DNA from 3 places in the Micromonospora sp. AKA38 genome. Region 3 is predicted to be linked to each of the others. Evidence: riboswitches for the same ligand, from Rfam matches in the RefSeq annotation. Region 3 holds a riboswitch; each other region holds the start of a gene.

Region 1 (9,929 bases), on a different contig from region 3:
GACCGGCCCCGGCTGCGCCGGGCGCTCGTCGGCGTTCCCGCCGGGGTCGGGCGTGGATCCCGGTTGGACCGTCTCCGCCGGAACCTCGTGCTCGCCCATCTCGCCCCTCCGCACCCACGCTCGCCCCCGACCGTGGCGCCGGCCGGAAGTGCCTGGATCTCACCGTGCCACATTCCGGCCCGGGAACACAGTCGGAGCGGACGGTTGGGTCAGCCGGTGCTGGTCGGGCTGGCGGACTTGCTGCCGGCCGTGCTCTCCGTCGGCTTCGCCGTGCTGCTCGACGGCGCGGCGGCGCTCTCGGTCGGTTCCGCCGAGGTCGACGACGGCGCGACGGTGGCGGTGCGGCTCGGCGACGGGCTCGGCGTGTCCGACGGGGTGGGCGTCGGGCTGGTGCTCGTCGACGGGGTGGGCGTCGGACTGGACGTGGTCGGCGTGGGCTTCGGCGTGGCGGTCTTCGTCGGCTTCGGCGTGGGCTTCGGCGTGGCGGTCTTCGTCGGCTTCGGCGTCGGCTTCGGCGTGGTGCCGGGCTTCGGCGGGTTGACCGGCACGGTCGGGAGCGGCACCGGCGTGGCGGGCCCGGGGACGGCGCCGACCACCCGGGTCGCCGCGTAGAGCCGGGACCACCGGACCACCGAGATCTTGACCACGTCGCCGGTCCGCGGCGCCTCCACCATCTTGCCGTTACCGATGTACATGGCGACGTGGTGGATGCTGCTCCAGCTACCGCCGGAGGCGAAGAAGAGCAGGTCACCTGGGAGGAGGGCGGTCGGGCTGACGGTGCGGGAGCGGGTCGCGTAGTACTGGTCCCGGGAGACGCGGGGCAGGCCCCGGTAGCCGGCCGACTGGTAGGCGGCGAGCATCAGACCGGAGCAGTCGAACCGGTCCGGGCCCTCCGCCGCCCAGAGGTAGGGGTCGCCCAACTGGGCCAGGGCGTAGCGCACGGCGGTCAGCGCCCGCGGGTCGGCGACCAGGCCGTTGATGCTCTGGTTGACGACGTACGGGTTGCCGAGCCGCTGCTCGGCGGCGTCCTCGCGGCGCTCGATGTCGAGCAGTTTGGCGGCGTTGTCGCGGCGGAGCTTGAGCAGCGCGGCTTCCTGCTTGTGCAGGTCGGTCTCGACCCGGGTGAACTCCGCGGTCTTCTCGGTGACCCGGCGCTGGACCGAGGCGTGCGCCTCGCGCGCGACCCGCTCGTCGGTGGTGGCGCGCAGCAGCTCGCCGGTCACCGACGTGGTGGCCCCCTCGGCCTTGTCGCCCCGGGTGATCCGCTGGAGATCGGAGAACTGGCGCAGGCTGGCGCCGAACTCGCCGGGCGGCAGCGCGGCGTCGGCCTTGACCGCGTCGGCGGCGGCGCTCTTGGCGTTCTCCTGGGCCCGGGCCAGCGCGGCCTGGGCCTCCTTGAGCCGGGCGGCGGCGGTGGTCAGCTCGGCCTGGGCCGCGTCCCGCTCACCCTTGACCCGCAGGAGGTTGTCGCCGAGCTGGGCGACCTGACCGTCGACCTGGTTGATCTGCGCGATCAGCGGCCCGTCGGCCGGGTTCGTGACGCCGGTCGTGGCACCCGGCAGGACCGGTGCGCCGCCGGGCACGGTGGCCCCGGGCAGGCCGGGCACCGGGACGCCGGGCTGGCCGGGGACGGTGGCGCCGGGTCGGCCGGGGACGGTGGCGCCCGGCACGGTGGGAAGCTGGAGCGGGCCGGTCACCTGCGGCCGGGACCCGGTGCTGGGAATGGTGTCGGGCAGCGGATCGGCCCAGGCCGGGGTCGCGAGCGCCGCAGCCGCGACCGCCCCGAGCAGGGCGGACCAGAGCGCCGGGCGCAGCACCGGTGAGATCACCGGTGAGCGTCGCCGTCGCCTTCGGGCCTTGGTGCTGTCGACCATTCCGCTCCCCGTCCGGTCTGGTGCGCGCCACGCGTCGTGGGCGTGATGAGACAGGGCGACCCCTGGTGTGTGTTCCGCCCCACCCTGTCTTACCTCACCGACGCAACGATGTCGATGTGCGGAGCGTGACGACCGGTGAACTGGGTCGCTGCGGTCGACCGCGCGGGCGACGCTCCGGACCCGCGACGTACGCTCGATCGGGACCCCAGGTGGAAGGACGTGGCTTTCGGATGGACGCCGGACTCAAGCGCGAGCTCGAAGCGAAGGTCTACGCGGGGGAGCGGCTGACCCGCGAGGACGGCATCGCGCTCTACGCGAGCGACGACCTGACCTGGCTGGGCCGGCTGGCCCACCACAGGCGTACGGAGCTCAACGGCGACCGGGTGATGTTCAACGTCAACCGGCACCTCAACCTGACCAACGTCTGTTCCGCGTCGTGCGCGTACTGCTCGTTCCAGCGCAAGCCGGGCGAGAAGGACGCCTACACGATGCGGATCGACGAGGCGGTCCGCAAGGCCAAGGAGATGGAGGACGAGCAGCTCACCGAGCTGCACATCGTCAACGGCCTGCACCCGACGCTGCCCTGGCGCTACTACCCCAAGGTGCTGCGCGAGCTGAAGGCCGCGCTGCCGAAGGTCAACCTCAAGGCGTTCACCGCGACCGAGGTGCAGTGGTTCGAGAAGATCAGCGGGCTGACCGCCGACGCCATCCTCGACGAGTTGATGGACGCCGGGCTGGAGTCGCTGACCGGCGGCGGCGCGGAGATCTTCGACTGGGAGGTCCGGCAGCACATCGTCGACCACGCCTGCCACTGGGAGGACTGGTCGCGGATCCACCGGCTGGCCCACTCGAAGGGCATGAAGACGCCGTCGACCATGCTCTACGGCCACATCGAGGAGCCCCGGCACCGGGTCGACCACGTGCTGCGGCTGCGCGAGTTGCAGGACGAGACCGGGGGCTTCCAGGTCTTCATCCCGCTGCGCTACCAGCACGACTTCGTCGACTCGGCGGACGGCAAGGTCCGTAACCGGATTCAGGCCCGCACCACGATGGCCTCCCCGGCCGAGTCGCTCAAGACGTTCGCGGTCTCCCGCCTGCTGTTCGACAACGTCCCACACGTGAAGTGCTTCTGGGTCATGCACGGCCTCTCGGTGGCCCAGCTCTCGCTGAACTTCGGCGTGGACGACCTGGACGGTTCGGTGGTGGAATACAAGATCACGCACGACGCCGACTCGTACGGCACGCCGAACACCATGCACCGGGACGACCTGCTCCACCTGATCTGGGACGCCGGTTTCCGCCCGGTGGAGCGGAACACCCGCTACGAGACCGTCCGTGAGTACGATGCCGCGCCGTCGATGGCCGAGCGCCGCTCCGAGCCGCAGCAGGTCTGGGCCTGACCCGGCGATGAGCACCGGCAGGTCTGGGCCTGACCCGGCGACGAGCACCGGGGAGCAGCGCGGCTTTCCTCGGCGGGACGCCGAGGGACGCATCCTGACGCTCGGTGACCTGCTCGGCGTGACGCTCGCCGGCCTGGTCATCGGCGTGCTGGCGCTGCTGCTCTTCGAGTGGGCGTTCGCCGCCCTCGGCGCCGGCGGGTTCGGGGGGACCAACGGCTGGCTGGCGGTGATCCTGCCGCTCTGGCTGTTCTGGGACGACTTCCGGGCCTGGGAGTTCGGTGCCGCCCGGGTGCTGGCGGCGCTGGTCGGGCTCGGGGTCGGCGTGCTGGCCGGGTTGCTGGCGGCCGGGCTGGCCGCGGGGCTGCCGGCGCTGTTCACCGGCGCGCTGGCCGCGGCGGTTTTCACCGTGGTCTACGCGGTGATCTGGTTTCATGGCGTGCACTGGCTGGCCCGGCGGACGGGCTGAGGTGGCGGAGAGAGTGGGAATGCGGGCATGAGCGCGGCGGTCAAGTACACGCTGGGCCGGATCGGGCTGTTCGTCGCGGTGCTGGCGGCCCTCTGGTTCGTCGAGATGAACATGTTCCTGCGGCTGATGCTGGCGTTGGTCTTCTCCGCCACGCTGTCGTTCTTCCTGCTGAAGGGGTGGCGGGACGAGATGGCCGGGGAGATGGCCGACGCGGCGGAGCGCCGCCGCGCCGAGAAGGACCGGCTGCGCTCCGCCCTGGCCGGCGACGACCAGCCCACCGACGCGCCGGGCGAGCCCCGAGGCTGAGTGGTGAGAAGGGGCCCCTTCTCGACGCCAGGCGTTAACAAGGGGCCCCTCCTTTCAGCTCACCAGTTGGTGGAGTTGGGGACGGTTGGCCAGGGGCGGTTCAGCGGCTTGATCAGGTATGCGATGCCGCCGGAGCCGGAGGCGACGGTGCCGTTGGCCCGGTACCGCTTGGTGCGCTGCCAGATCTGCTCGAACTGCTCGCGCTTGTAGACGTTGCGCACCGCCTCGTTCGACGACGACGCCGGGTCGTTGACGATCACGTCGCCGTCGGCGGTGAAGCCGACGATCACGAACAGGTGCCCGGAGGTGCCGTAGTTCGCCCCGTCCAGCTCCTCGGCCAGGAACGACTGCGACGTGACCACCGGGATGCCGGCCTTGATGAACCGTTCCGCCTCGTCCAGCGAGTGCAGCCGGGTGACGCGCGCCTCCAGACCGGGGAAGCCGGCGGCGTACGCGGTGTTGAACGGCCAGTTGCCGGCGCCGTCGTACTCGTGGTCGTAGGTCATCCGGGCGGCGTGGTCGACGGTCGGGTCGGCGTAGGCGGGGTCGACCCAGGAGGTGTCCTCGGCCGAGGGCTTGCGCCCCCAGTACTCGACCACCATCTCGGTGGAGGTGGGCGAGCACCACGCCTCGCCGCCGCCGTCGTACTCCGGGTACTCGCCGATGTGGACGTTCTGCGAGTAGCGGGGCACGGCCAGCTCGGTGCCCCAGGCGATGCCACCCCGGCTCGGCGTGACGGTGAACCGGTCCGGCACGTTCGAGGCCATCGCGCCGACCATCCGGACCTGCGGCGCGGCGGCCTGTCCGGGCGCGCGGTAGAGCGTCAGCCGGAGCTGGTACGAGCGCAGCAGCACCCCGGCCGAGGCGTCGTCGACGGCGAACGTGTCGGTCCAGATGCTCGACCAGGGGTCACCCTGACCGTCCAGCGTGGCCCGCTTGATGTCCTGGTCGCCGGAGGCCCAGCGGCCCATCACGTACCACGGGGTCTGGGCCCCGGTGTTGTAGGTGCCGTGCAGCTCGACCTGGATCCAGGTGCCGGTGGGGGTGCTGGCGTTCCAGGACGCGACGAGTTCGGTGGCGTCGAACCCGATCCGCCGCTCGGGTGAGGTCCAGGTGGCGTACTCCCAGGTGCGGGTGGTGCCGGTGTGTTCGTCGGTGAACTCGCCTGTGCCGGCGGGCCGGGCGATGGTGAGCGCCGGCTGGCGGCCGGGCACGGCGCGGGTGCCCTGGTGCGTGCCGGTACGCCAGTCGGGGTAGCGGGAGAACTCCTGGAAGGTGATCTGTTCGTCGTGGGTGACGCCCGGCCGGGGGCCGTTGGCCTGGGCGGGTGCGGTGGTGCCGAGCAGGGTGAGCGCGGTCAGGCCGGCGAGGGCGACCGCGCGCAGGGGTCTTCCGAACATGGCAGCTCCACGGGGAAACGGCATCGTTGCCGTTCACTGTCGTCCTTGGCGGGAAGTTTCGCCAGATGTTCAGCCATGGAAAATCATTGCCGACGTGAGGATCAGGTCGGGATGGTACGTGACAACGACGAATGTTGATATGACCATGTGACTGCTGGTGGAGTGTGCGGACAACGGGATCTCCCCGTACCCCGAGGAGGTTGTCCATGGCCCTCCGCACGTCCCCGCTGCGCCGCCGGCTCGCGTTCGTCGCCGCCGTCGGCCTGATCCTGGTCACCGCCGCCGCCGGGCCGGCCGCCGCCCGCCCCGACCCGGACCGGGCCGGCGAGTCGGCCGCCGTCGCCTACCGGGTGCTCGGCCCACGCACCGTCGCCGACCGCACCGCGGTCGCCCGCACCGGCGCCGCCATCGACTACTCCGAACACGGCGTGCTGCACGTCACGGCCACCACCGCCGAGGCGAACGCGATCACCCGGCTCGGCTTCCGGCTGGAGAAGGACGTCGCCCCGGCGCCGGCCGGCGGCGCGACCGCGTACGCGTTCCCGCCCGCCGACTCGAACTACCACGACTACGCCGAGCTGACCGCGGTGGTCAACCAGGTGGTCGCCGACCACCCGAGCATCGCCCGCAAGCTCAGCATCGGCACGTCCTACCAGGGCCGGGACCTGATGGCCGTGAAGATCTCCGACAACGTCGGCACCGACGAGAGCGAACCGGAGATCCTGTTCAACGCCCAGCAGCACGCCCGCGAGCACCTGACCGTCGAGATGGCGATCTACCTGCTCAACCTGTTCACCGACAACTACGGCACCGACTCCCGGATCACCAACATCGTGAACTCCCGGGAGATCTGGATCGTGCCCACCGTCAACCCGGACGGCAGCGAGTACGACATCGCCACCGGCTCCTACCGCTCCTGGCGGAAGAACCGGCAGCCCAACAGCGGCTCCACGTACGTCGGCACCGACCTGAACCGCAACTGGAGCTACCAGTGGGGCTGCTGCGGCGGCTCGTCCAGCTCGAAGTCGTCGGACACCTACCGCGGCCCGTCCGCCTTCTCCGCCCCGGAGACCGCCGCGCTGCGCAACTTCGTCAACAGCCGGGTCGTCGGCGGGGTGCAGCAGATCAAGGCGAACATCGACTTCCACACCTATTCCCAGCTGGTGCTCTGGCCGTACGGCTACACGTACAGCAACACCGCCACCGGGATGAACGCCGACCAGTACAACACGTTCGCCACCATCGGCCAGCAGATGGCGGCCAGCAACGGCTACACCCCGGAGCAGTCCAGCGACCTCTACATCGCGGACGGCACCAGCATCGACTGGATGTGGGGCACCCACAAGATCTGGGCGTACACGTTCGAGATGTACCCCGGCTCGGCCTCCGGCGGCGGCTTCTACCCGCCCGACGAGGTGATCCCGGCGCAGACCTCGCGCAACCGGGACGCCGTGCTGACGCTCTCCGAGTACGCCGACTGCCCGTACCGGGCGATCGGCAAGCAGAGCCAGTACTGCTGACCTCACCCGGCGGCGGGGACCCCGGCCCCACCCCCACCGGGGTCCCCGCCCACCCCGCCCGTCCGGGTGATCTTCGCTGGTCGTGCGCTACGGTGGCACCGACCGTGCCACAGCGAAGCCGGTGCGAAACCGGCGCTGTCCCGCAACTGTGATGCCCCGTACGGTCGGCGTCGGCCTCCCGCCGGCGCCGACGGACGTGGGACGAGCCAGGTCGCCTGCCGCCCGGTCGCGACACGCGCCTTCGAGGAAGGGCGCCTCGCGGACGGGCCCTCCCACCCTGTCGGCGAAGCACCACGCTCCTCGACCGACAGGAGGACCTGTGACCCGACGTACCCCTCGGCTCTTCGCCACCGCGCTCGCGGCCGGCGTGCTGCTGCTCGGCGGCTGCGCCGAGAAGACCTCGACCGACACCCCCGCCACCGGCGCGTCCGGCGGCTCGTTCCCCGCCAGCGTGGGCAACCTGACGTTGGAGAAGCGCCCCGAGAAGATCGTCTCGCTGTCGCCGACCTCGACCGAGATGCTCTTCGCCATCGGCGCCGGCAAGCAGGTCACCGCCGTCGACGACCAGTCGAACTACCCGGCGGACGCGCCGAAGACCGACCTCTCCGGCTACCAGCCGAACGCCGAGGCGATCGCCGCGAAGAGCCCCGACCTGGTGGTGATCGCCAATGACACCAACAAGATCGCCAGCCAGCTCGTCGCGCTGAAGATCCCGGTCCTGCTCACCCCGGCCGCGACCACGCTCGACGACACGTACCGGCAGCTCACCGACCTGGGCAAGCTCACCGGCCACCCGGCCGAGGCGGACGCCGTGGTGCGGAAGATGAAGGACGACATCACCGCGCTCACCAAGGACCTGCCCAAGCGCGCCGAGAAACTGACCTACTACCACGAGCTGGGCCCGGAGCTTTACACCGCGACCAGCAAGACGTTCATCGGCACCATCTACGCGCTCGCCGGGCTGGAGAACATCGCCGACCCGGCCGACGCCGGCGGCAAGAGCGGCGGCTACCCGCAGCTCTCCCAGGAGGTCATCGTCAAGGCGAACCCCGATTTCGTCTTCCTGGCCGACACCAAGTGCTGCCAGCAGAGCGCCGACACGGTCAAGGCGCGCAGCGGGTGGGCCGGCCTCACCGCGGTCAAGAACAACCAGGTCGTGGCGCTTGACGACGACATCGCCTCGCGTTGGGGCCCGCGCGTCGTCGAGCTGCTGAAGGCGATCGTCGACGCCACCGCCAAGGTTCCGGCCTGACCGTGGCCGTACGACCGGCGGACCCCGTGCCGGCCGGGACGCCCGACGCGTCCCGGCCGGCCGGCCGGCTGCCGCACCCCCGCCGAGGCGCGGCACACGCCGACGCTCCGGCCCGGCCGGCCGGGCTGCGCACACGTTGGCTGCTCGCCGGGCTGGTGGCGGTGCTCGTCGCGCTGGTGGCCGGCGTCTCGTTCGGCCCGGTCAGCCTGCCGCCCGGCAGCGTCGCGGCGGAACTGCTCAACCTGCTGCCCGGCGTACACCTCGACAGCGGGCTCACCGAGCAGGAGGTCGCCATCGTCACCGAGCTGCGCCTGCCCCGGGTCGTGCTCGGTCTGCTCGTCGGCGCGCTGCTCGCCCTTGCCGGCGGCTGCTACCAGGGTGTCTTCCGCAACCCGCTGGCCGACCCGTACCTGCTGGGCGTGGCCGCCGGGGCCGGGCTCGCGGTCACCGCGGCGATCGTGCTCGGCGCCGGGGCCGGCGGGGCGCTCACCGGTCTGCCGGTCACCGTCCCGCTCGCCGCGTTCGTCGGCTCGCTCGGCGCGGTGGCGATGACGTACCTGCTCGGCGCCGCCGGTGGCCGGGACCGCTCCCCGGCCACGCTGATCCTGGCCGGGGTGGCCGTGTCGGCGTTCCTCGCCGCCGGGCAGACCTACCTGCTGCAAGCGCACTCGGACAGCCTCCAGCAGGTGTACTCCTGGCTGCTCGGGCGGCTCTCCACCGCCGGCTGGCACGACGTGCTGCTGGTCCTTCCGTACTTCCTGCTCACCGCCGTGGTGGTGCTGGCGCACCGGCGGGAGCTGGACGTGCTCGCCCTCGGCGACGACGAGGCCACCAGCCTCGGGCTGCACCCGCAGCGGTCCCGCTACCTGCTGATCGCCGCCGCCTCGCTGGGCACCGCCGCCGCGGTCTCCGCCTCCGGCCTGATCGGTTTCGTCGGCATCATCGTGCCGCACACCGTCCGGCTGCTCGCCGGTTCCAGCCACCGGGTGATCCTGCCGCTGTCGATGCTCTTCGGCGGCGCGTTCCTGGCGCTGACCGACGTGGTCGCGCGGACCGCCGCGGCACCCGCCGAGATCCCCATCGGCGTGGTGACCGCGCTGCTCGGCGGCCCGTTCTTCGTCCTGATCCTGCGCACCGCCCGCGGGGTGCGCGCGTGAGCGCGAGGAGTGAGCCGGGTTTGCGGGCCCCGCAGTCGCACGCCCGGGGGACCAGCGTGAGCGCGAGGAGTGAGCCGGGTTTGCGAGCCCCGCAGTCGCACGCCGGGGGACCAGCGTGACCGCCGCGGTCGAGGTCCGGGACCTGCGGGTCGAGTTGGGCGGCAGTCCGGTCCTGGGCGGCGTAGACCTGACCGTCGCGGTGGGCGAGTGGGTCACCGTCATCGGCCCCAACGGCGCCGGCAAGTCGACGCTGCTGCGCGCCGTCGGCGGCCTGCTGCCCGCGCCGGACGCCGTCTCCCTCTTCGGTACGCCGATCCGCGCGATGCGCCGGCGAGACCGGGCCCGGGTGGTGGCCACCGTGGCGCAGTCACCGGCGGTGCCGGCCGGCATGGCGGTCGTCGACTACGTGCTGCTCGGGCGCACGCCCCACATGCCGCCGCTGGGTCGGGAGTCCGCCGCCGACCTGGCCGCCGTGCGCCAGGTGCTGGACCGGCTCGACCTGGCCGGGTTCGGCAGCCGCGAGCTGGCCACGCTCTCCGGCGGCGAGCGGCAGC
Region 2 (9,929 bases), on a different contig from region 3:
GTGGTCCACCGGGACACCCCGGCCCGGCCGCCGAGCAGGTTCGTGGTCGCCCAGTCCTTCGCCGTGCCCGGGTTGAGGTCGGCCTGCTCACGGCTGCCGCCCTCGGTGGAGTCGTCCTCCCACAGCTCGAAGTTGACCCGGAAGTTGCCGGTGACCGACCGCCCGGCGCAGACCGTGCGGTCGCCGACGATGTCCGTGCCGGAGGCCGCCGGCAGCGCCATCTCACAGCGTTGCTGCTGGCCGTCGTCCTGCGTGATGATCGCGACGCCGAACAGCTCCGGCGGGTCGCAGACGACCAGCCAGACCCGGTCCAGGCACTCCGTGGTGTGCATCTCGTTCGCCGTGACGGTGACCGTGGAGCCGTAACTCGCCGCGGCCGGCGCGGCCGGCAGCGCGGCGGCGAACGCCACCCCGACCACCGTGGCCAGTGCCGCCGCCAGCAACGGCCGCAGCCGTCGACGTATCCGTTTCATGGTGCGGTTCCCCCCTCGTCCGCCGACGCCCGGGTGGGGATCGGCGCAGACAACTGTGCGGATCGGAGGCGCCGCGGGCGATACGCGCATGCGCGTATCCGGGGACGGTCCCGTCCCGGCCGTGAACGGCGGCCGGGACGGGGACGCGGGGTCAGAAGTCGTCGTCGAACGTGACGCTGCCGGTCACCCCGACCTGGTACGCCGACACCCGCCGCTCGAAGAAGTTCGACAGCTCCTGCACGTCCTGCAACTCCATGAACGCGAACGGGTTGCCGCTGCCGTACCTCGGCGCGAGGCCCAGCGCCGCCAGCCGCCGGTCCGCCACGTGTTGCAGGTACTGCCGCATGTCGGCCGGCGACATCCCGGAGACGCCCTGGTCGAGCAGGTCCTCGGCGAACTGCGCCTCGCACTCCACCGCCTCGGCGAGCATGTCCCGGACCTGCTGCTCCAGCTCGGCGTCGAACAGCTCCGGCTCCTCGGCGCGGACGGTCTCCACCACGTCGAACGCGAACGCCATGTGCATCGACTCGTCCCGGAACACCCAGTTGGTGCCGGAGGCCAACCCGTTGAGCAACCCCCGGGACCGCAGGAAGTAGACGTAGGCGAACGCGCCGTAGAAGAACAGCCCTTCGATGCACGCGGCGAAGCAGATGAGGTTGAGCAGGAACGCCCGCCGGTCGGACCGGGTGCGCAGCTCCCGCAGCTCGTGGATCGAGTCGATCCAGCGGAAGCAGAACTCCGCCTTGCGGGCGATCGACGGGATGTTTTCCACCGCCGCGAACGCGGCGAACCGCTCCCGCTCGTCCGGCACGTACGTGTCCAGCAGGTTCAGGTAGAACTGGACGTGCACCGCCTCCTCGAAGAGCTGGCGTGACAGGTAGAGCCGCCCCTCCGGCGAGTTGACGTGCTGGTAGAGGTTGAGCACCAGGTTGTTGGCGACGATGGTGTCGCCGGTGGCGAAGAACGCGACCAGCCGGGACACCAGGTGCCGTTCGGCCGGCGAGAGCCGCTCCAGGTCGGCCAGGTCGGCGTGCAGGTCCACCTCCTCGACGGTCCAGGTGTTGCGGATGGCGTCGCGGAACCGGTCGAAGAAGTGCGGGTAGCGCATCGGCCGCAGGGTCAGGTCCATGCCCGGGTCGAGCAGCATCGGGCGGTTCTCGGGCACGGTGGTCACTGGCAGGCCTCGCAGCTCTCGGGGTTCTCCAGGGAGCAGGCGAGCGCCTCGTCGTCGCGGGCGGGCACCGGGGTGAGCACCGGGGCCACGGTGGCCTGCTGGATCCGGGTCGCCGGACGCGACCGCAGGTAGTACGTGGTCTTCAGCCCGGCCCGCCAGGCGTACCGGTACATCGAGGAGAGCTTGCCGATGGTCGGCGCGCTCAGGAACAGGTTCAGCGACTGCGACTGGTCGACGTAGGGCGCCCGCGCGGCGGCCAGGTCGATCAGCGCCCGCTGCGGCAGCTCCCACGCGGTCCGGAACAGTTCCCGCACCTCGGCGGGCAGCTCGGTGATGCCCTGCACCGAGCCCTCGGCCCGCTTGATCCGGTCGCGGACCTGCGGCGTCCACAGGCCACGCGCCTTCAGCTCCCGCACCAGGTACGTGTTGACCTGGAGGAACTCGCCGGACATGGTCTCCCGTTTGAACAGGTTCGACACCTGCGGCTCGACGCACTCGTAGCAGCCGGCGATCGAGGCGATGGTGGCCGTCGGCGCGATGGCCACCAGCAGCGAGTTGCGCAGCCCGTACGCGGCGATCCGCGCCCGCAACGCCGCCCACCTGTCGACCTGGGTCGGCGTCGCGCCCCACAGGTCCGGGTGCAGGTCGCCCTTCGCGGCCCGGGTCCGCGGGTACGCGGGATGCGGCCCGAACCGCTCGGCCAGCCCGGCGGAGGTCTCCAACGCGGTCAGCAGGATCTCCTCCTGCACCCGGGTGGACAGCTCCCGCGCCGCCGGTGAGTCGAACGGCAGGCGCAGCGTGAACAACGCGTCCTGGAGGCCCATCAGTCCCAGCCCGACCGGCCGCCAGCGCGGATTCGACGCCGCCGCCTGCGCGGCCGGGTAGTAGTTGATGTCGATCACCCGGTCCAGGAACACCACCGCGGTACGCACCGTGGCCCGCAGCTTCTCCCAGTCGACCCCGTCGGCGGTGACGTGCGCGCCGAGGTTCACCGAACCGAGGTTGCACACCGCGGTCTCGGCGTCGTCGTTGACCTCCAGGATCTCGGTGCACAGGTTGGACAGGTGGATCACGTTGCCCGGCTCGCCGGTCTGGTTGGACAGCCGGTTCGCGGCGTCCTTGAACGTCATCCACCCGTTGCCGGTCTGCGCGAGCGTGCGCATCATCCGCCCGTACAGGTCACGGGCCCGGACCGTGCGGACCGCCTTCTTCTCGGCCGCCCGGTACGCGGCGTCGAACGCCTCGCCGTACAGGTCGGGCAGTTCCGGCGCGTCGGACGGGTCGATCAGCGACCAGTCCTCGTCCGCCTCGACCCGGCGCATGAACTCGTCCGGGATCCAGTTGGCCAGGTTGAGGTTGTGGGTCCGCCGGGACTCCTCGCCGGTGTTGTCCCGCAGCTCCAGGAACTCCTCCACGTCCGGGTGCCACGGCTCCAGGTAGACGCAGGCCGCGCCCTTGCGCCGGCCGCCCTGGTTCACCGCCGCCACCCCGGCGTCGAGCGTCTTGAGGAACGGCACGATGCCGTTCGACCGCCCGTTCGTGCCCCGGATCAGCGCGCCCCGGCCGCGCACCCGGGACCAGGAGATGCCGATGCCGCCGGAGAACTTCGACAGCTTCGCCACCTGGTGGTAGCGCTCGTAGATGGAGTCCAGCTCGTCGCGGGGCGAGTCCACCAGGAAGCACGACGACATCTGGGTGTGCCGGGTGCCCGAGTTGAACAGCGTGGGGGAGCTGGGCAGGTAGGCCAGGCTGGACATCAGCCGGTAGAGACCGACCGCCTCGGCGGGGGTGTGCGACAGCCCGCAGGCCACCCGCAACAGCCAGTACTGCGGCGTCTCCACCACCAGCCGCGACTCCGGGTGCCGCAGCAGGTAACGGTCCGCCACGGTCCGCAGTCCGAAGTACTCGAACCGCAGGTCACCGGCCGGGTCCACGGCGTCGTCCAGCTCACCGGCGTGGCGGGCCACGAACGCGGCGGTGTCGTCACCGATCAGCCCCAGCCCGTGCGCGTACCCGATCGACTCGCTGAAGCGCGTCACCTGCTGCCCGCGGACCTCCTCGGCCACGTACGCGGCCAGCAGCCGGGCCGCCAACCTGGAATATTGCGGCTCCTCGCCGATCAGCTCCGCCGCGGTCCGGATCGACAACCGGTCCAGCTCCGCGGTGCTCGCCCCGTCGTAGAGCCCGCTGATGGTCCTGGTGGCGACCCGCAGCGGATCGACCTCGTCCAGGTCGGCGACCCAGCGCTCGACCGCCCGGACGATCCGGTTGACGTCGACCGGTTCGGTGTCGCCGTCCCGCTTGCGGACCCGCATCGCCAGCCGGCGCTGCTCCGGCCCGGTGGCACCGGACCGCTGACTCTCCCGCACGACCGTCATGACCTCTCCCTCGCTGTCACCGATGGTCTCGGCCGGCGGGAGAACGCCAACGGGCACGGCACGCAGGACCGGCCCGGCTGCTGGCGTCGGTCGTCCCGCGCGACCTTCGACCGCCGCGCGCGGCAGCGCACGGCGCGCTGGCAGGTCTTCGGACTCGCGGGCGTGACACGAGGTCGCCTACTGGCCGTCGCTTCCCAGGCCGGTGGCCCAGTGCTGATGACGGCGGTCGTTCCCACTCACCGCTGCGGGGCAGTCCCGGACTTCCACCGGGTTCCCTCTTGCCTCGGCCGCGCCGTTCAGGCGCGGCCGAACCAGCTGCGGGGACACCATATATGGCGGCGATGGCCGGTGGGCAACACCAGATGTCGCGTCGGGCGTGTCGGCTGCGTCTCACCGCTGGAGGTGAAGGCGGGGCCCCTTGTTAACGCCTCCGGTAGAGGAGGGGGCCCCGCTTAACACCGCCGCCCACCGATCGGCTCAGGCCACGAACGACACCTCGGGGAAGGAGCGGCTCGGGCCGCGCAGCAGGTGACCCCGGTGCCGCAGGTGCCTGTCGAAGAAGGCCAACGGGTACGCCTGTTGGATGCGTACCGCGCGGGCGGGGTCGAGGGTGCCGATCCAGCCGGTGAGCTCCTCGTCGCTCATCCCGATCACCCGCGCCAGTTGCGGCACCAGCCACTGGTTGTCGCCGTACGACTGGTGGAGCGCGCCGGCGGCCTGAACGTTGAGCCGCCAGCCGCGCAGGTGCGACCAGAACTCGGCGACGGCGGGCTCGGTGACGCGCGTGTACTCCGCCGTCATCAGCATGAACGGCCGGTCCAGGTCGATGGTGGGCCGCGGCTGTGACAGCATCGGCCCGTCGAAGCTCAGTCCGGCGCGTACCCGCGGGTCGGTGCCCATGGTGAGCGCGGTCGCGGTGCCCCCCTTCGACCAGCCGAACATGCCGATCCGGTGCGGGTCCAGCGCCGCGCCCAGCCCGACCGGGAGCGGCCGGCGGTCGACGTCGGGGTTGCCCCCGGCGGCGAGGACGCCGATCTGGTCCAGCACGAACCGAACGTCCCGTGTGTAGGTCCAGGGCGTCGAGTCGTACGCGTCCTCCCGCACGGTCACCCGGCCGTCCGGGAACTCGACGGGCCCGTCGTACGTGTGGTCCACGGTGACCACCGCGTATCCGTGGCTGGCGAGTTCCTGGACCGCGATGGTGGTGTCCGAGCGGTGGCTGCCCGCGCCGTGCGAGTAGACCACCACCGGCAGCCGACGGGCGGCACGTCGCACCGGCGCGCCCTCGTGTCCGGCCGTCAGCGGCGCCCGCACCGCGTCGGGATCGAACCCGGTGGACCCCAGCAGCGCGCGGAGTGACGCGGCGGTCATCCACGGGGCGCGCGGGTGCCGCCACACGTCCCGGGCGGGATACCAGACGTTGACCATCAGCTCTCGATACCGTCCCGGCCCGGCGAGGGGGTCCGGTTGTGACCGGTCGACCAGGTGCAGCGCAACGGTGCCGACCGGGTGGGGTCCGGTCGGTGTGGGCAGTGTGAGCCGGGCCGGCCCCGGTTGGGCCGTGGCCGCCGGCGTGCCGCCGGCGACGCCGATCGACGCGCCGGCTCCCACCGCCAACGCGGCCCGGACCAGGGTGCGGCGGGTCATGCCGTGTTCGGGGACGGATGTCTCGGTCATCAGTGATCCTCCTCGGCAGCTTATTCACTCAGTATATATACCGAGTGTATAGATGCAAGTGCGTGCCCCGGTCCACGGCCGGGTGCCGCGCCTACCAGGTGACCGGCAGCCCGACCGGGCCGAGGATGGCATGGCCCGGCTTCCACGGCACCTCGTCCGGCGGCACCGCGAGGCGCAGGCCGGGCAGCTCCCGCAGCAGCAGGGCGAGCGCGGTGCGGACCTCCAGCGCGCCCAGGTGGGCCCCGATGCAGTAGTGCGCGCCGTGCCCGAAGGACAGGTGCGGGGTGGGCGCGCGGTCGAAGTCCATCCGCTCCGGGTCCGGGAACACCGCCGGGTCGCGGTTGGCGGCGTCGTGCGAGGGGACCACGATGTCGCCCGCCGCCAGTCGGGCGCCGCTGGGCAGCGTCACGTCCGTCATCACCCGCCGCGGCATCTCGTCGCCGTTGGCGGTGGAGTGCAGCCGCTCCAGCTCGGCGACCGCGCCGTCCAGCCGCTCGGGGTGCGCGACAAGGTACGCCCAACCGGTGCCGGCCGGCCCGTACGGCTCGGTCTGGAGCACGTGGAAGAACGTGGCGATCGAGCTGGCCGTGGTCTCCCAGCCACCCACCACGAGTGAGATCGGCAGCTTGATCTGGACGTCCACCGGCTGGTCGGCGGCGGCGGTCGCGATCCGGCCGAGCAGGTCGTCGCCGGGTCGGCGGCGTCGCTGTTCGAGTTGCTCCCACAGGTAGCCGCCCATCTCCTCGGCGGACCGGGCCGCCTCCTCGCGGCTCAGGTCGCCGGCGCCGAGGAACATGTCGCCCCACCGGCGGAACCGCATCCGGTCGTCGGCCGGCAGGCCGAGCAGGTCGCAGATCACGTCCAGCGCGAACGGGACGGCGAAGTCGCGGACCAGGTCCGCCGGTGCGCCCCGGCCCACCATGGCGGTGAGCCGCTCCTGCGCCGCGGTGCGGACCGCGTCGCGCAGCCCGTCGACGGCCGGTCGGGTGAACGCGTCCTTCACGGTGCCGCGCACCCGGGCATGCTCGGCCCCGTCCATGCCGAGCATGGTGCCGGACACGTCGACCTCGTCGGCGTACGCGGCGGCGGCCCGGGAGAAGACGTCCTGCCGGCGCAGCACCTCGCGTACGTCGGCGTACCGGCAGATCAGCAGCGCCGGAACCGGCTCGCCGCGGACCCGGCGCACGATCGGCACCACCGGAGAGCCGGCGGCGAACCGGGCGTAGTCGGGGTGCTTGCGCGGGCCGGGCGGCCGGTTGACGCCGTCGGCGTCCTGGTAGAAGGGGTGGGGCCGGCGGGCGTCGGTGTCCGTCATCCGTCCACAGTGCCAGCTCGGTCCCGACGGCGGGGGCCCCGCCGTCGGGGTCGGACGCCTAGCCGGCCGACCGGCTCGACGCGCGGGCGCGGCCGTACTCGGCGAGGGCGTGGAAGGCGGCCTTGGGTGTCCACGAGCCGTCCGGCAGCACGCGCACGATGCCCCGGGCCGCCAGGTCGTAGTCGTGCTCCGGGTCCCCGGTGGTGGGCAGGTGCCGGTTCGCGAACGTGTAGACGAACGCCGCCTCCACCCCGCCCGCCTCGTAGTCGCGCAGCAGGTCGACGAGGTAGCGGGCCTGGCCCTCCTCGTCGCGCTCCAGCGTCGCGGTGAGCTTCTCCGCCCGGCCGTGCTCGTCGTAGGTCACCGGTTCCGTCGCGCCCGCGACGTCGGCGGCGCCCCGATACGTGCAGCAGCCGAACTCCGTGGCGGCGTACGGCTTGCCCTGGCCGACCGCCGCCGCGAGGCTCTGCGGAAACGCTGCCGCGTTCGTGGCGTCGCGGTAGCCGGCGTCGCTGGCGATGATGTCGAACGGAGTCCAGTCGACGCCTTCGAGGGGGATCGAGGCGTATCCGACCGGGCCACCGAACCGCTCGCGCACCGCGGGAACCGCGTCGGCGAAGAAGTCGCGCACCGCGGCCCGCGCGACCGGGACCGCCTCCCGCATCCGCATCGGATCGGTGAACAGCGTCAGGCGCTCGGTCAGGTCGCGGCCGGGCAGGAAGCCCTCGGTGAACATGGAGATCTCGGAGCCGGTGAGGTAGACGACCGAGGCGCCCTCGCGTCGCAGCCGCTCGGCCCGTTCGGCGCCGTCGAGCAGGAACGCCATGAGCCCGGCGCGGTCCAGGCCGTTGGTGAACGGGCAGTACCACACCTCCAGCCCCGTCTCGGCCGCCAGGCGCGCGGTCAGCTCCAGCCGGTCCTGGACGCCGCCGGTGATCCGCACCGCGTCGCAGTGCAGCTCGTCCCGGATGACCCGCAGGTCGCGCCGTACGGTCGCCGGGTCGAAGGGTTCGTGGGTGGTGGACCCGGCGCTCACGAAGCCGGTGTCGTAGTTCATGCCGAAGACGCGCATCTCGCGTTCCTCCCCGTTCGTAAGGTACGCCGCGTACCCTACAGGGTACGTCGAGTACCCTGCAAGCCATGGGCACGAGGCGCCGGGGCGAGGAACTGGAACGGGCGATCCTGCACGCCGCCGCGGCGGAGCTGCGCGAATCCGGATATTCGGGGATGACGATGGACCGGGTCGCCGCCCGTGCCGGCACCAACAAGAACGCCATCTACCGCCGGTGGCCGCACCGGGCGGCGCTGGGCATCGCGGCGTACCGCCACCTGTCCGACGCCGCCATGCCGAACCCGGACACCGGAACGTTGCGCGGCGACGCGCTGGAGATGCTCCGGCGGGCCAACGAGACGTGGTCCTCGCCGCACGGGACGATCCTGCGCGGCCTGCTCGCCGCCGCGGCCGACGACCCGGAGCTGCTCACCCTGATGCGGGAGCGGTCCGGTGCGGACACCATGGACCGCGCGTGGCTCGGGATGCTGGAGCGGGCCGCGGCCCGGGGCGAGGCGCCGGCGGCGGCCGCCCGGCCCCGGGTGGCGACGGCGCCGATGATGCTGCTCCGCGCCGAGTACGCGATGCGCGGCATCCCCTCGGTCCCCGACGAGGTGCTTGTCGAGATCGTGGACGAGGTGTTCCTGCCCCTGGTGCGCGGCCACGGCTGACCCGGCGCCGACCCGCACGGCGGCCCCGGCTGGACCGGCAGTGGCACCGGCCCGCCGGACGGTTCGCGGATCGGCGGTCGCGCGGCCTCAGGACCCGCTCGGCACCGGGGCCGGGCGCTTCCGGCGGAGCAGCCCGAGCACGCCGTCGAGCACGAGGAAGCCGAGCAACGGGCCGCCGAACCAGGGCAGCGCCCAGCCGAGCGCCACCACCACCGGCACCCCGACCAGCAGCACCCCCCGGCGCACCCCGCGTACCGCCCCACGGGTCGGCGGCGCGCCCAGCGGGGTCCGGCGGTCGGTGCGGGTGGGGCGGCGCTGCCACCACATCCGGTACCCCCAGACGACGACGCAGAGCAGACCGAGCGCGAGCGCGGCGAGCAGGGCCTGGTTGACCGGTCCGAAGAGCCGGCCCATGTGGGCCTGGATGCCGAGTTTGCTGAGCTTCGCCAGGACCGGCCAGTCGGCGAAGTCGCTGCGGGCGGTGACCGTGCCGGCGACCGGGTCGACGGCGACCCGGTCGTACCCGACCGGCCACACGTCGTCGGTCTGCGCGACCGTCCACGCGGTGCCGTCCTCAGCCGCGGGGGTGATCGCGACCGGCCCGGACAGGCCGGCGGCGCGGGCACTGCCCAGCACCCGGTCGTAGGTCGCCGGGTCCGCCGCCGGGGCGACGGACGACCCGCCGTGCTGGTGTCCGCCACCGGCGGCCGGTGGCGGGCCGGCGAGTGCGGTGGAGATCGCGGGGGCACCGGCGCGCAGCGCGTCCAGGCCGGCGCCGAAGTTCGCCCCGGCGTAGCGCGACCAGGTCAGGCCGGTGGCGGAGAGGAACAGCAGGCCGACGGAGAGCCAGACGCCGGTCGTGGCGTGCCAGCCCCGGGTGCGCCGCACGCCCCGACCGGCGGACAGATCGGGTACCAGCAGGTGCCGGACGCGGGCCCGGCCGGCGGCGCGCCGACGCCACCACAGCACCACGCCGCCCAGCGCCAGCACCCACAGCCAGCTCGCCGCGATCTCCGAGTAGTGCCGGCCGACATCGCCCAGGTGCAGGTTACGGTGCAGGTCGTCCAGCCAGGTGGTGGCCGGCGTCGAGCCGAACCAGGTGGTCAGCTGCCCGGACACCCGGGCGGTGTACGGGTCGACGTAGACGGTGTGCTGCCGGTCGCCGAGGTCGTCGCGGGCGAACACCACCC
Region 3 (9,929 bases):
CAGAGGTAGCCGTCGAGGTGCAGCACGAAGTCGTCGAAGTCGTCGGCGTCGGGCATCGCCTCGGCGTGCAGGTCGTGGTGCAGTTCGGCGGCGCAGACCAGGTCCCAGATCTGCGCCCGCACGGTCGGCGCCTTGGCCGGGTCGAGGGCCTGCACGGTGGCGTACTCGTCGAGCAGTTGCTCCAGTCTGGCCAGGTCTCCGTAGGTCTCGGCGCGGGCCATCGGCGGCACCAGGTGGTCGACCACGACGGCGTGGGCACGCCGTTTGGCCTGGGTGCCCTCACCGGGATCGTTGACGATGAACGGATAGACCAGCGGCAGGTCGCCCAGCACCGCGTCGGGGGCGCAGTCGGCCGCCAGGCCGAGGCCCTTGCCGGGCAGCCACTCCAGGGTGCCGTGCTTGCCCAGGTGCACCACGGCGTCCGCGCCGAACCCACCGTCGGCGACCGGCGCGGCGAGCCAGCGGTACGCGGCCAGGTAGTGGTGGCTGGGCGGCAGGTCCGGGTCGTGGTAGATGGCGATCGGGTTCTCCCCGAAGCCGCGCGGCGGCTGGATCAGCAGCACCACGTTGCCGAAGCGCAGGCCGGCCAGCACGATGTCCCCGCCGTCGGTGTACAGCTCGCCGGGCGGCTCTCCCCAGTGCTCCCGCATCCGCTCGCGCAGCGCGGCGGGCAGCTCGTCGAACCACCGTCGGTACGTGCGCCCCGGTATCCGGGCCTCGGCGGCGCGCTGCTGCTCCGGGGTGAGCCACTCCACGTCGTGGCCGCCCGCGGCGATCAACGCGTGGATCAGGGCGTCGCCGTCGTCGGGTGGCGGGGCGTCGCCCAGGTGGTAGCCGGCGTCGGCCATCGCCGCGAACAGCCGGACGGCGGAGGCCGGGGTGTCCAGACCGACCGCGTTGCCGACCCGGGAATGCTTGGTCGGGTACGAGCTGAGCACCACCGCGACGCGCTTGTCGGCGGCGGGCACGTGCCGCAGCCGGGCGTGGCGGACCGCGATGCCGGCCACCCGGGCGGCCCGGTCGGGGTCGGCGGCATAGACCGAGAGCCCGTCGGCGTCGATCCGCTTGAACGAAAACGGCACGGTGATGATCCGGCCGTCGAACTCGGGGATGGCCACCTGCATGGCGGCGTCGAGCGGGGACAGTCCGGCGTCGCTGCCCGCCCACTGCTCGCGGGTGCTGGTGAGGCAGAGGGCCTGGATCACCGGCACGTCCAGCGCCGCGAGGGCGCCGACGTCCCAGGCGTCCTCGTCGCCGCCGCCGGAGGCGTCAGCGGCCACCGCTCCGCCGGCGGCGAGCACGGTGACCAGCAGCGCGTCGCACCGGCCGAAGAGTCCGAGCGGACCGGCGCCGGCGGTCAACCCCCGCAGCGAGCCGCAGAAGATCGGCAGCGGGTTCCCGCCGGCGGCCCGTACCGCGTCGGCGAGCACGTCGACGAAGCCGGTGTTGCCGGCCAGCGCGTGCGCCCGGTAGAAGACGATCCCCACGGTGGGCCGGCCGGGGACGATCTCCGGATCGCCGTGCACGCCGTAGGCCGGGGTGGGCGCGGGCGGGTCGAAGCCCTCGCCGGTGAGCAGCACCCGGTCGGACAGGAACCGGGCCAGCCGGCCCAGGTTCGCCGGGCCGCCCTCGACCAGGTACGCGAGCGCCTGGGTGACCACACCGGACGGCACGGTGGAGACCGCCATCAGCTCCGCGTCGGGCAGCGCCTCACCGCCGAGCACCACCGTGGGGACGCCGCTGGCCAGCACGGCGGCCAGCCCGTCCGGCCACGTCTGCCGGCCGCCGAGCAGGCGTACGACGGCGAGGTCGACGCCGTCGACGAGCGCGGGCACCGCGTCGGCGTCGACCCGCGCGGGGTTGGCGAGCCGGTAGTCGGCGTCGCTGGCGCGGGCGGCCAGCAGGTCGGTGTCGGCGGTGGACAGCAGCAGGATGCGCACGAAAAACTCCGGAGAGTGACGCTCGGGGTCGCGCGAAGGCGACCGGGGCGAAGCGGGATGGGAGCGGCGTCAGCGGGTGCGGCGACCCACGGCGCGACTCACCGGGACGCGGGTCGGCGAGCGGTCAACGCCGGCGGCACGCGCCCCGACCGAGGGGGTCCACGGTCTCGGGTGCGCCGGCACGACCGGCGGCGTGGCGGGCGACGGGTGCGGCGGAGTGTCCACCGTGCGGATCATGGCGATGTTCGTCGATGAAAGAGATGCCGTGCGTCATCGGGTCCTCCTCGGGTGTCCACGCCCTGGGGTACGTCCGACGGCCGAAGTATCCTGGCTTCCGGATCGACGCTCACCCCCGGCCTTCCAACCGCACGCACACGGCCGTGACTCGCGAGGGGGGATCACTCCCCGGTGACAGTGGCGGGACCGCGCCGGAATCACACCGGCTTCCTTCACTGCCGTCAGGCCGCGAATGCTGCCACACCTCCCGACCCCGGGTCAACGCCCCTCCCGCCAGGGGTGGGCGCGACCCAGCCATCGAAACGTGTTGATCGACCTCGCCGGGTCGGGCGCCGTCACGACACCCGGGCCGGTGGCCCTGCCGCGCGATGCCGGCCGGGCCACCGGCCCCAGCCCCGGTGGACAGACGTCAGCCCGTGACCGATCCGGGGTTCCAGCGGTCGTGGTGGATCGCCGTGCGCAGGGGGCGGCGGTGGCGCCAGCCGTGTCGTTCGAGATCGGGCACCGCTTCGAGGTGGGTGACGGGGCCGAGGCAGAGCCAGGCGACGGGTCGGATGCCGGCCGGAATGGCGAGCAACCGCTGGAGGAACTGCTCGCGATAGAACGACACCCAGCCGAGGCCGAGGTTCTCGGCGGCGGCGGCCAGCCAGAGGTTCTGGATGGCCAGGCACACGGAGTACAGGCCGGCGTCGGCGATGGCGTGCCGGCCCAGGACCGCGGGGCCGCCGCGGTCGGGGTCGTAGGTCACCACGATCGACAGCGAGGACTCCATGATCCCGTCGATCTTGATGCGGGAGAACCGGTGGGCCGCCTCGGCGTCGAGAGTGGCGGCGAACGTGTCACGCTCGGCCCGGACGTGCCGGTGGAACGCTTCGCGCAGGTCCCGGTCACGGACCAGGATGAAATCCCACGGCTGGGACAGTCCGACACTGGGCGCGGCGTGCGCCGCAGCCAGCACCCGGTCGAGGACCCCGGGGGCGAGGGGCTCGCCGGTGAACTGGCCGCGGACGTCGCGGCGGCGGTGGATCACGTCGTAGATGTCGCTGATCATGGGCAGGCTCCCGCTGCGCTCATGCCCCACCCGGGTGGGGCCGATGACGCGAGGCCGGTCTTCGGACTCCCAGATCAACACCGGTCCGCCCGCCTTCCCAGCCGGTTCGGCCAGTGACTGCGCACACGTGCGCGTGGGCGGCAGTTCCCTGGTCACCGCGGCGGGCCCGTGCCGGAGTCACACCGGCTTCCCGATTCTCCCCACCACCGGGTGGGGCACCTCGCAACAGTTCATGCCGCCCGGCACAATACCCGAAGTGGGGGCCGCGCCCGTGGCGGGATGGAAAGCCACAAGCGGTCATCCAGCGGCTCACGGCCGGGGAACCGCCGCCGGCAGCGCCGATCGCCTTCCCGCGAGCCTTCCCGATCCGGTTGTCCGGTGTCTTGAGTGATCTCAACGAATTTGGGAAGGTCAATTCGTTGGCGACAGTCAATCCGGGAATGGTGCTACGTCGACCGGCTGACGCCACGGCCCGCACCGATGCCGCGGCGGGTCGGCTCCGCCGCGGCGTTTCCCGTCCGCGTCCGCGCGGCCCGCACCGAAAGGACTCCTGGTGGCCATACCGGTCGCACCTCTCGGCACCCATTCGCTGCTGATCTTCCTGCTCCAGGTGGGCATCCTGCTGGCCGCCGCCGTCGCGCTCGGGCGCCTCGCGGTACGCGCGGGCATGCCCTCGCTGGTTGGTGAACTGACCGCAGGCGTGGTGCTCGGTCCGTCGGTCCTCGGCGCGGCCGTGCCCGACCTGTCCCGGTGGCTGTTCCCCCAGCAGTCCGAGCAACTGCACCTGCTCGACGCGGTCGGTCAACTCGGCGTGCTCCTTCTGGTCGGCCTCACCGGCATGCACCTGGACCTCGGGCAGCTACGCCGCGACGGTGGCGTGGCCGCCCGGGTCAGCATCGGAGGGCTCGTCGTCCCCCTGGCGCTCGGCGTCGGCCTGGGCCTGCTCCTCCCGTCCAGCGTGCTCCCGGCCGGCACCGACCGCCCGGTCTTCGCCCTGTTCCTCGCGGTGGCGATGTGTGTCAGTGCCATCCCGGTCATCGCCAAGACCCTGTGGGAGATGCGACTGCTGCACCGCGACATCGGCCACCTGATCATGAGCGCGGCCATCGTGGACGACGTCGTCGGCTGGCTGCTGCTCTCGGTCGTGGCCGCGATGGCAGCCGGCAGTCTCGGCGGCCTCGACGTCGCCCTCGCGGTCGGCACCGTGGCCCTCGTCGTCGTGGTCGCCCTGTGGCTCGCCCGGCCGCTCGTCGGCGCGCTGCTGCGGCGGGTACGAGCTGGTGGAGAGCGTGGTCCCACCGTCGCGTCGGTGGTGGTGATCCTGCTGCTGTTCGCCGCCGCCACCCACGCGCTGCACCTGGAGCCGGTCTTCGGCGCCTTCGTCGGCGGTCTGGTGATCAACGGCTGCGCCAGCCTGGACCGTGAGGCTCTTGCCCCGTTGCGGCTGGTCGTGATGAGCGTACTGGCGCCCCTGTTCTTCGCCACCGTCGGCCTGCGCAGCGATCTGACCGCGCTGGCCCGGCCCGCCGTGCTCGGTGTCGCCCTGCTGGTGCTGGCCGTGGCGGTCGTCGGCAAGTTCGTCGGCGCGTACGTCGGGGCCCGGGCCGCCCGCCTGGGTCACTGGGAGGGCCTCGCCCTCGGCGCCGGCCTCAACGCCCGAGGCGTCATCGAGATCATCGTCGCCACGGTCGGGCTGCGCCTCGGCGTCCTCGACACCGCCATGTTCACGGTCATCGTGCTGGTCGCCATCGTCACCTCGGTGATGGCGCCGCCCTGCCTACGCTACGCGGCCGCCCGACTGCCCGCGTCGGCGCGGGAACACCGTCGTGCCGAGGCTCTGAGCTGATCTCCGCCCGTCACGCCGTGGAAGCCCGACCGTGGGCACCACTGTCGGCGCGCCGTCGCCTCCCGGACGTCGCCGGCGATCCGGGGCAGCGCACCTCCGGGTTACGGAGCCTGGGTCCTGGCGCGCAGTCGGTCGACGGCGGCGCCGATCATCACGCTGTACGGGGCGTCGCCCAGCGCGGACCGGGTGGCTTCGGCGCGGTCGAGGTGACGGCGGGCGGCGGGGAGGTCGCCCAGGCGCAGGTGCGAGGCAGCGAGGTTGAGGTGCAGTGAGGGATAGAACGGGGCTACCGACGAATGCGGGGCGGTGTCCGCGTCGGCCAGGGCGCGCTCGTCCCAGGCCAGTTCGTCGGCAGCGTCGGGGCTGAGGTCGGCGATGTGGTGGGCCAGGACGCAACGGGTCAGCGGATCCGACGACGCGGCCCACTCGCTGATCAGACGGTCGCGGGAGACGTCACCGCCGCCGATCAGAGCGGCCGCCCGGGCCAACTCGGTGGTCACGTCCGCCTGGTGCACACGGTGACTCTAACCGGGACGCCGGGCGGTGGCAGTGAGCCACCGGCTTCGGTACAGTGACGCTCATCCAATCCAGCGAAGGCCGTCTATGCATATCTGGATCACGAGTCACGCGATGACGTCCCATGTCCGGCCGCTGCTGCCGGTGGCCGACGCGGCGCGACGGGCGGGACACGACGTCACGGTCGCGGTGCCCGCAGCGGCGGAGCCGCTGGCTCGACGGCAGGGGTTCGCCACGGCTGCGGTCGGGGACGACTGGCTGGCGCAGCTCACCGGCGAGGACGGTCGGTCGCCTGTCGTGCCGCTGGCGGAGCTTGAGGACGGGGCGCGCACCGTGGCGCAGCAGATGGCGGGAGGGCCGGCCGGGCGAACCGCCGCTGACCTGCTGGCACTGGCCGAGCGGAAGACGCCGGACCTCATTGTCCGGGCGTCGACCGAGTTCGGCGGCGCGCTGGCGGCGGAGGTGCTCGGCGTGCCGCACGTCTCGGTGTCGACCGGGGGCGCGACGGCGCTGACGTACGGGCCCGATCGGCTGGCGGCCTCGCTGGCGCCGCACCGGGAGGCGCTCGGCCTCGCGCCGGACCCGGAAGGGCTGGCGAGTTACCGCTATCGGCACGCCTCTTTCCTGCCGCCAGGCTACGACCGGGCCGAGGAGTCGCTACCGCACACGCGCTGCTACCGGCACGCCGATCCGCTGACCGCCGGCGAGTCGTTGCCGGAATGGCTGGAACAGCGTCGTTCCGGACGCCCACTGGTCTTCGCGAGCCTCGGCACCCTGGTGCCGCATGTGACCGGATACGGGCCCGCACTGGTCCGGATGCTGGTCACGGCCCTGGACGGGCTCGAGGTCGACGCGATCGTGTCGACGGCAGGCGTGCTGCCGGCGGGCGTGGCGCCGGGGCGGCCGCACGTGGTGCTGGTCGACACGATCTCGCAACCGTTGCTGCTGGCCCACTGCGACGTGTTCGTCACGCACGCCGGGCAGAACAGCGTGCGCGAGGCACTGGGGGCCGGGGTTCCCATGGTGACGATGCCGATCATGGGAGACCAGCTGTACAACGCCGCCCGCTGCGTCGATGCCGGCGTCGCGGCGACGGCGCCGGCCGCCGAGGCGACGATCGCGCGGCTGCGGCGGGAGATCCGGCAGGTGCTGAGCGAGCCGGCCTACCGCGAGCGGGCGGACACGGTACGCCGGCAGATGGCGGCGCTGCCGTCGGTGGACGATCTGGTCGCCGAGTTCCCCGCGCTCACCGGGGTGCGGTAGGCAGGATCTCCCACACCGCGACCGTCCAGCCGAAGCCGGCACCGGAGCCGATGGCCACGACGTGCCGCCCGGCTCGGACCAGGCCGTTGACGAGCAGGTGATGGAGCTGGACGAACTGGTCCGCGGCGCCGAGGTGCCCGATGTCCCGGCCCCAGTCGTAGAGGGTCGCCGTGGCCGGAATGCCCAGGCGCTCGCCATAGGTGTACGCCACGACCGTCTCGCCGATGACCGGGTGGACGAACAGGTCCACCCCGTCGACAGTGATCCCCGCGTCGGCCAGGGCGTTGTCCAGGGCGGTGCGCAGGCCGGCCTGGGTCTGCTCGATCGCCTCGTCGTAGCGTTCCGGGCTGAGCAACAGGTACTCCCGTTTGCGGCCGCGCAGGTCCACCGGGCCGCCGTCGGGCATCGGCGCCGCCACCCACTCGGCCGCGCCGCGGTAGATCGGTTCGAGGCCCGAGTCGGTGACGGTGGCGGTCGCGACCAGGCGGGCAAGGCCGGGCTCGCGGGTGAGCACCAGGGCGCCGGCGCCGTCGCCGTACACCTGCTGGTTCTCGCTGCGCCACCGGTCGACGTACGGCAGGGCGAACGCGTCGGCCGCGGTGATGACGGCTGCCGTGACGGCGGGCATCGCGGTCAGGTAGGCGGCGGCGGTCTCGATCGCGGCCATCCCACCGTTGGAGCTGTGCCGGATCTCGAAGGTCGGGCCGTCGCCGCCGATCGTCTCGCGACGGATGTAGTGCGCCGGCGTCCAGAAGTCCAAGCCCTGGTGGCCGAGGCTGGCGTGGATCACCAGGGTCGGCCCACCGTCGGTGGGGCGGCCCGCCCGGTCGAGCGCCTGCCGCGCGGCGGCGACGGCCATCACGGGCGGCGGCTCGGCGGGGCCGGCGACGCGGACGGCGCGGATGCCGTTGGCGGTGCTCTCGGCGGCGTCGTAGCGCCCCGTCGCGACGGCCCGCCGCGCGGACTCGCGACGCTCGGGCAGATACGCACCGGTCCCGGCGAGATAGACGTCGGCCCAGCGCACGGTGTTCCCTTCGGTCGGCGGGTTCGGCCCGTAAGCCGGTCAACGCATAGACTAACGTGAAAGGCTTAAGGGGCGTCGCGCGGCGGCACCGGTCGATGGTGACGTCCGGCCGGAGTGAGGAGGCGAGATGACGCAAGCCGACCCGCTCTGGTTCCGGTGGCATCGGCGGGTGCCGGCTCCCACCGCGCGGCTGGTGTGCTTCCCGCACGCCGGCGGCGCGGCAAGCTTCTTCCGCAACTGGCCGGGCGCGTTGCCGCCCGGCGTCGAGGTGCTCGCGGTGCGCTACCCGGGCCGCGAGGACCGCATCCGGGAGCCGTTCATCGAGGCGATGGCGCCGATGGCCGACGCGATCAGCACGGCGACGGCGACACTCCTCGGACCGCCGCTGGCGTTCTTCGGCCACAGTCTGGGGGCATCGGTGGCCCACGAGGTCGCGGTGCGGCTGGAGCGCGACCTCGGCCCGGTGCTGCGCATGCTGTTCGTGTCCGCGCGACCCGCGCCCCATCGCCTGTCGCGCAACGATCTGCACATTCGCGGGGACGCCGCGCTGATCGACGACATCCGCCGGCTCGACCGTCATACCGCACATGTCTTCGACGATCCGGAGTTGCGCACGATGCTGCTGCCGATGGTGCGGGCTGACTACCGGTTGGTGGAGACGTACTATCCGGATCACGTCGATCGGGTGGACGTGCCGATCGTCGGTTACAGCGCCGACACCGATCCGGAGGTGTCCGTCGACGACGTCGCCGCGTGGCGGGACGTGACCCGGGGCCGGTTCGAGCTGCGGACGTGGTCCGGTGACCATTTCTTCCTGACGCCGCAGGAACGTGCGGTGGTCGAGGACGTGGGCCGGCGGTTGCTCGCGGCGGTGCCGGGTCAGTCCGGCGCCGCGGTCGCGCGGCGGTAGATGCCACGCAGGGTCCGCTGGGTCAGCAGGGCGCCGACGGGCACCCGGTGGCCGGTGCGCCTCTCCATGGCCACCACCAGCCGCAGCACATGGATCGAGTCCCAGCCGGGGACCGCGTCGAGGTCCACGTCGAGGTCACCGGTGTCGGCCACCGGCAGGCTCAGCTCGTCGCGGACGAGCCGGAGGAACTCCGCCTCATCGATCATGACGCCGCCTCCGTCGGGGCAAGGTCGTTCTCGACGGCGAGGTGCTCGGGCTGCTCCGGCACGGCCCGCAGGTCGTGGCGGAAGCCGCCGGCGGCGGGCGAGAAGCCGAGCGCCGGGTAGAACCGCGCCGCACCGGCGTTGCGACCGGTCGGACGGTAACGGCCGATCACCTGGTCGCATCCGGTGTCGCGGGCGTGGTGCAGCATGCTGATCACCGCTGCCTCGGCGATGTCCCGGCCGAAGACCCGGCAGCTGAGCACGACGTTGGTGAGGTCGAGCGTGTCGCCGTCGCGGCAGGCGAAGACGGCGCCGACGATGCCGTAGCGGCCGTAGCGGTCGGTGACCTCCACGGCGACCACGAGATCGTCCAGCCGCCGTTGGACACCGGCCGGCTGCACCCGCTCGCCGGTGAGGTTGAACTGGTTGGTGCGCAACGTCAACTGCGAGATCCGGCCGATCTCGTGCGGGCGCGGCCGGGCCAGGCGCACCACGGTGCCGAGGCTTCGCAGGTACGCCGCGGTCGAGCCGGCCTGATCGCGCAGCTCGGTGCGGGCGGCGTCGGCGTGGTAGCCGGCGGTGCGGGTGCGGTCCTGATCGGTCAGGTCGAGCACGTCGAACCAGCCGTCGGCGAGCAGTCGCGACACGTGGGACGCCGGCTCGTCGTCGAGCTCGACCACGGCGATCTCCGGTCGGGCGGCGGCGATCAGGCCGACTTCGTAACGCGAGTCGTCGGCGAAGACGAGACTGTCCGCGCCGACGTTCAGCCCGGTGGCGAGATCGTCCAGGTTGACGTCCTTGGGATGCCAGTTGGCATTGAGGCGCGCGAAGTCCGCCTCGCGCAGCACCATGTCCGGGTGCTCGCGCAGCACGGCGCGTACCGCGTCGATGTCGTTCTTACTGCTCACGGCAAGGAGCACCCCCTGCCCGGACAGGTGT

Evidence for each region. A riboswitch is a leader RNA that binds a small molecule or an ion and turns the genes downstream of it on or off. The one in region 3 is predicted to bind cobalamin.
Region 1: it holds a riboswitch for cobalamin, as region 3 does, so the genes downstream of both, TPA0908_RS29860 (ABC transporter substrate-binding protein) here and bluB (5,6-dimethylbenzimidazole synthase) in region 3, are expected to answer to the same signal.
Region 2: it holds a riboswitch for cobalamin, as region 3 does, so the genes downstream of both, TPA0908_RS25545 (ribonucleoside-diphosphate reductase subunit alpha) here and bluB (5,6-dimethylbenzimidazole synthase) in region 3, are expected to answer to the same signal.

What each region holds. Positions count from the first base shown of each region.
Region 1 covers NZ_BNEI01000007.1:550,894-560,822, reverse strand. Annotated here, with positions in the region: gene TPA0908_RS29895 (hypothetical protein) at 1-99, opposite strand, end outside; gene TPA0908_RS29890 (C40 family peptidase) at 210-1,874, opposite strand; gene mqnE (aminofutalosine synthase MqnE) at 2,105-3,274, shown strand; gene TPA0908_RS29880 (hypothetical protein) at 3,282-3,740, shown strand; gene TPA0908_RS29875 (DUF4229 domain-containing protein) at 3,768-4,046, shown strand; gene TPA0908_RS29870 (C39 family peptidase) at 4,106-5,446, opposite strand; partial or broken gene TPA0908_RS29865 (M14 family metallopeptidase) at 5,653-6,963, shown strand; cobalamin riboswitch at 7,035-7,203, shown strand; gene TPA0908_RS29860 (ABC transporter substrate-binding protein) at 7,286-8,218, shown strand; gene TPA0908_RS29855 (FecCD family ABC transporter permease) at 8,287-9,375, shown strand; gene TPA0908_RS29850 (ABC transporter ATP-binding protein) at 9,491-9,929, shown strand, end outside.
Region 2 covers NZ_BNEI01000005.1:1,928,906-1,938,834, reverse strand. Annotated here, with positions in the region: gene TPA0908_RS25555 (hypothetical protein) at 1-473, opposite strand, end outside; gene TPA0908_RS25550 (ribonucleotide-diphosphate reductase subunit beta) at 625-1,620, opposite strand; gene TPA0908_RS25545 (ribonucleoside-diphosphate reductase subunit alpha) at 1,644-4,025, opposite strand; cobalamin riboswitch at 4,148-4,356, opposite strand; gene TPA0908_RS25540 (alpha/beta hydrolase family protein) at 4,503-5,702, opposite strand; gene TPA0908_RS25535 (cytochrome P450) at 5,794-7,017, opposite strand; gene TPA0908_RS25530 (hypothetical protein) at 7,076-8,089, opposite strand; gene TPA0908_RS25525 (TetR/AcrR family transcriptional regulator) at 8,158-8,739, shown strand; gene TPA0908_RS25520 (PepSY-associated TM helix domain-containing protein) at 8,827-9,929, opposite strand, start outside.
Region 3 covers NZ_BNEI01000004.1:358,618-368,546, reverse strand. Annotated here, with positions in the region: gene cobN (cobaltochelatase subunit CobN) at 1-1,940, opposite strand, end outside; cobalamin riboswitch at 2,261-2,390, opposite strand; gene bluB (5,6-dimethylbenzimidazole synthase) at 2,587-3,228, opposite strand; cobalamin riboswitch at 3,264-3,466, opposite strand; gene TPA0908_RS16995 (cation:proton antiporter) at 3,782-5,074, shown strand; gene TPA0908_RS16990 (hypothetical protein) at 5,176-5,589, opposite strand; gene TPA0908_RS16985 (glycosyltransferase) at 5,705-6,853, shown strand; gene TPA0908_RS16980 (ketoacyl-ACP synthase III family protein) at 6,837-7,877, opposite strand; gene TPA0908_RS16975 (thioesterase II family protein) at 8,005-8,787, shown strand; gene TPA0908_RS16970 (acyl carrier protein) at 8,757-8,993, opposite strand; gene TPA0908_RS16965 (HAD-IIIC family phosphatase) at 8,990-9,929, opposite strand, start outside.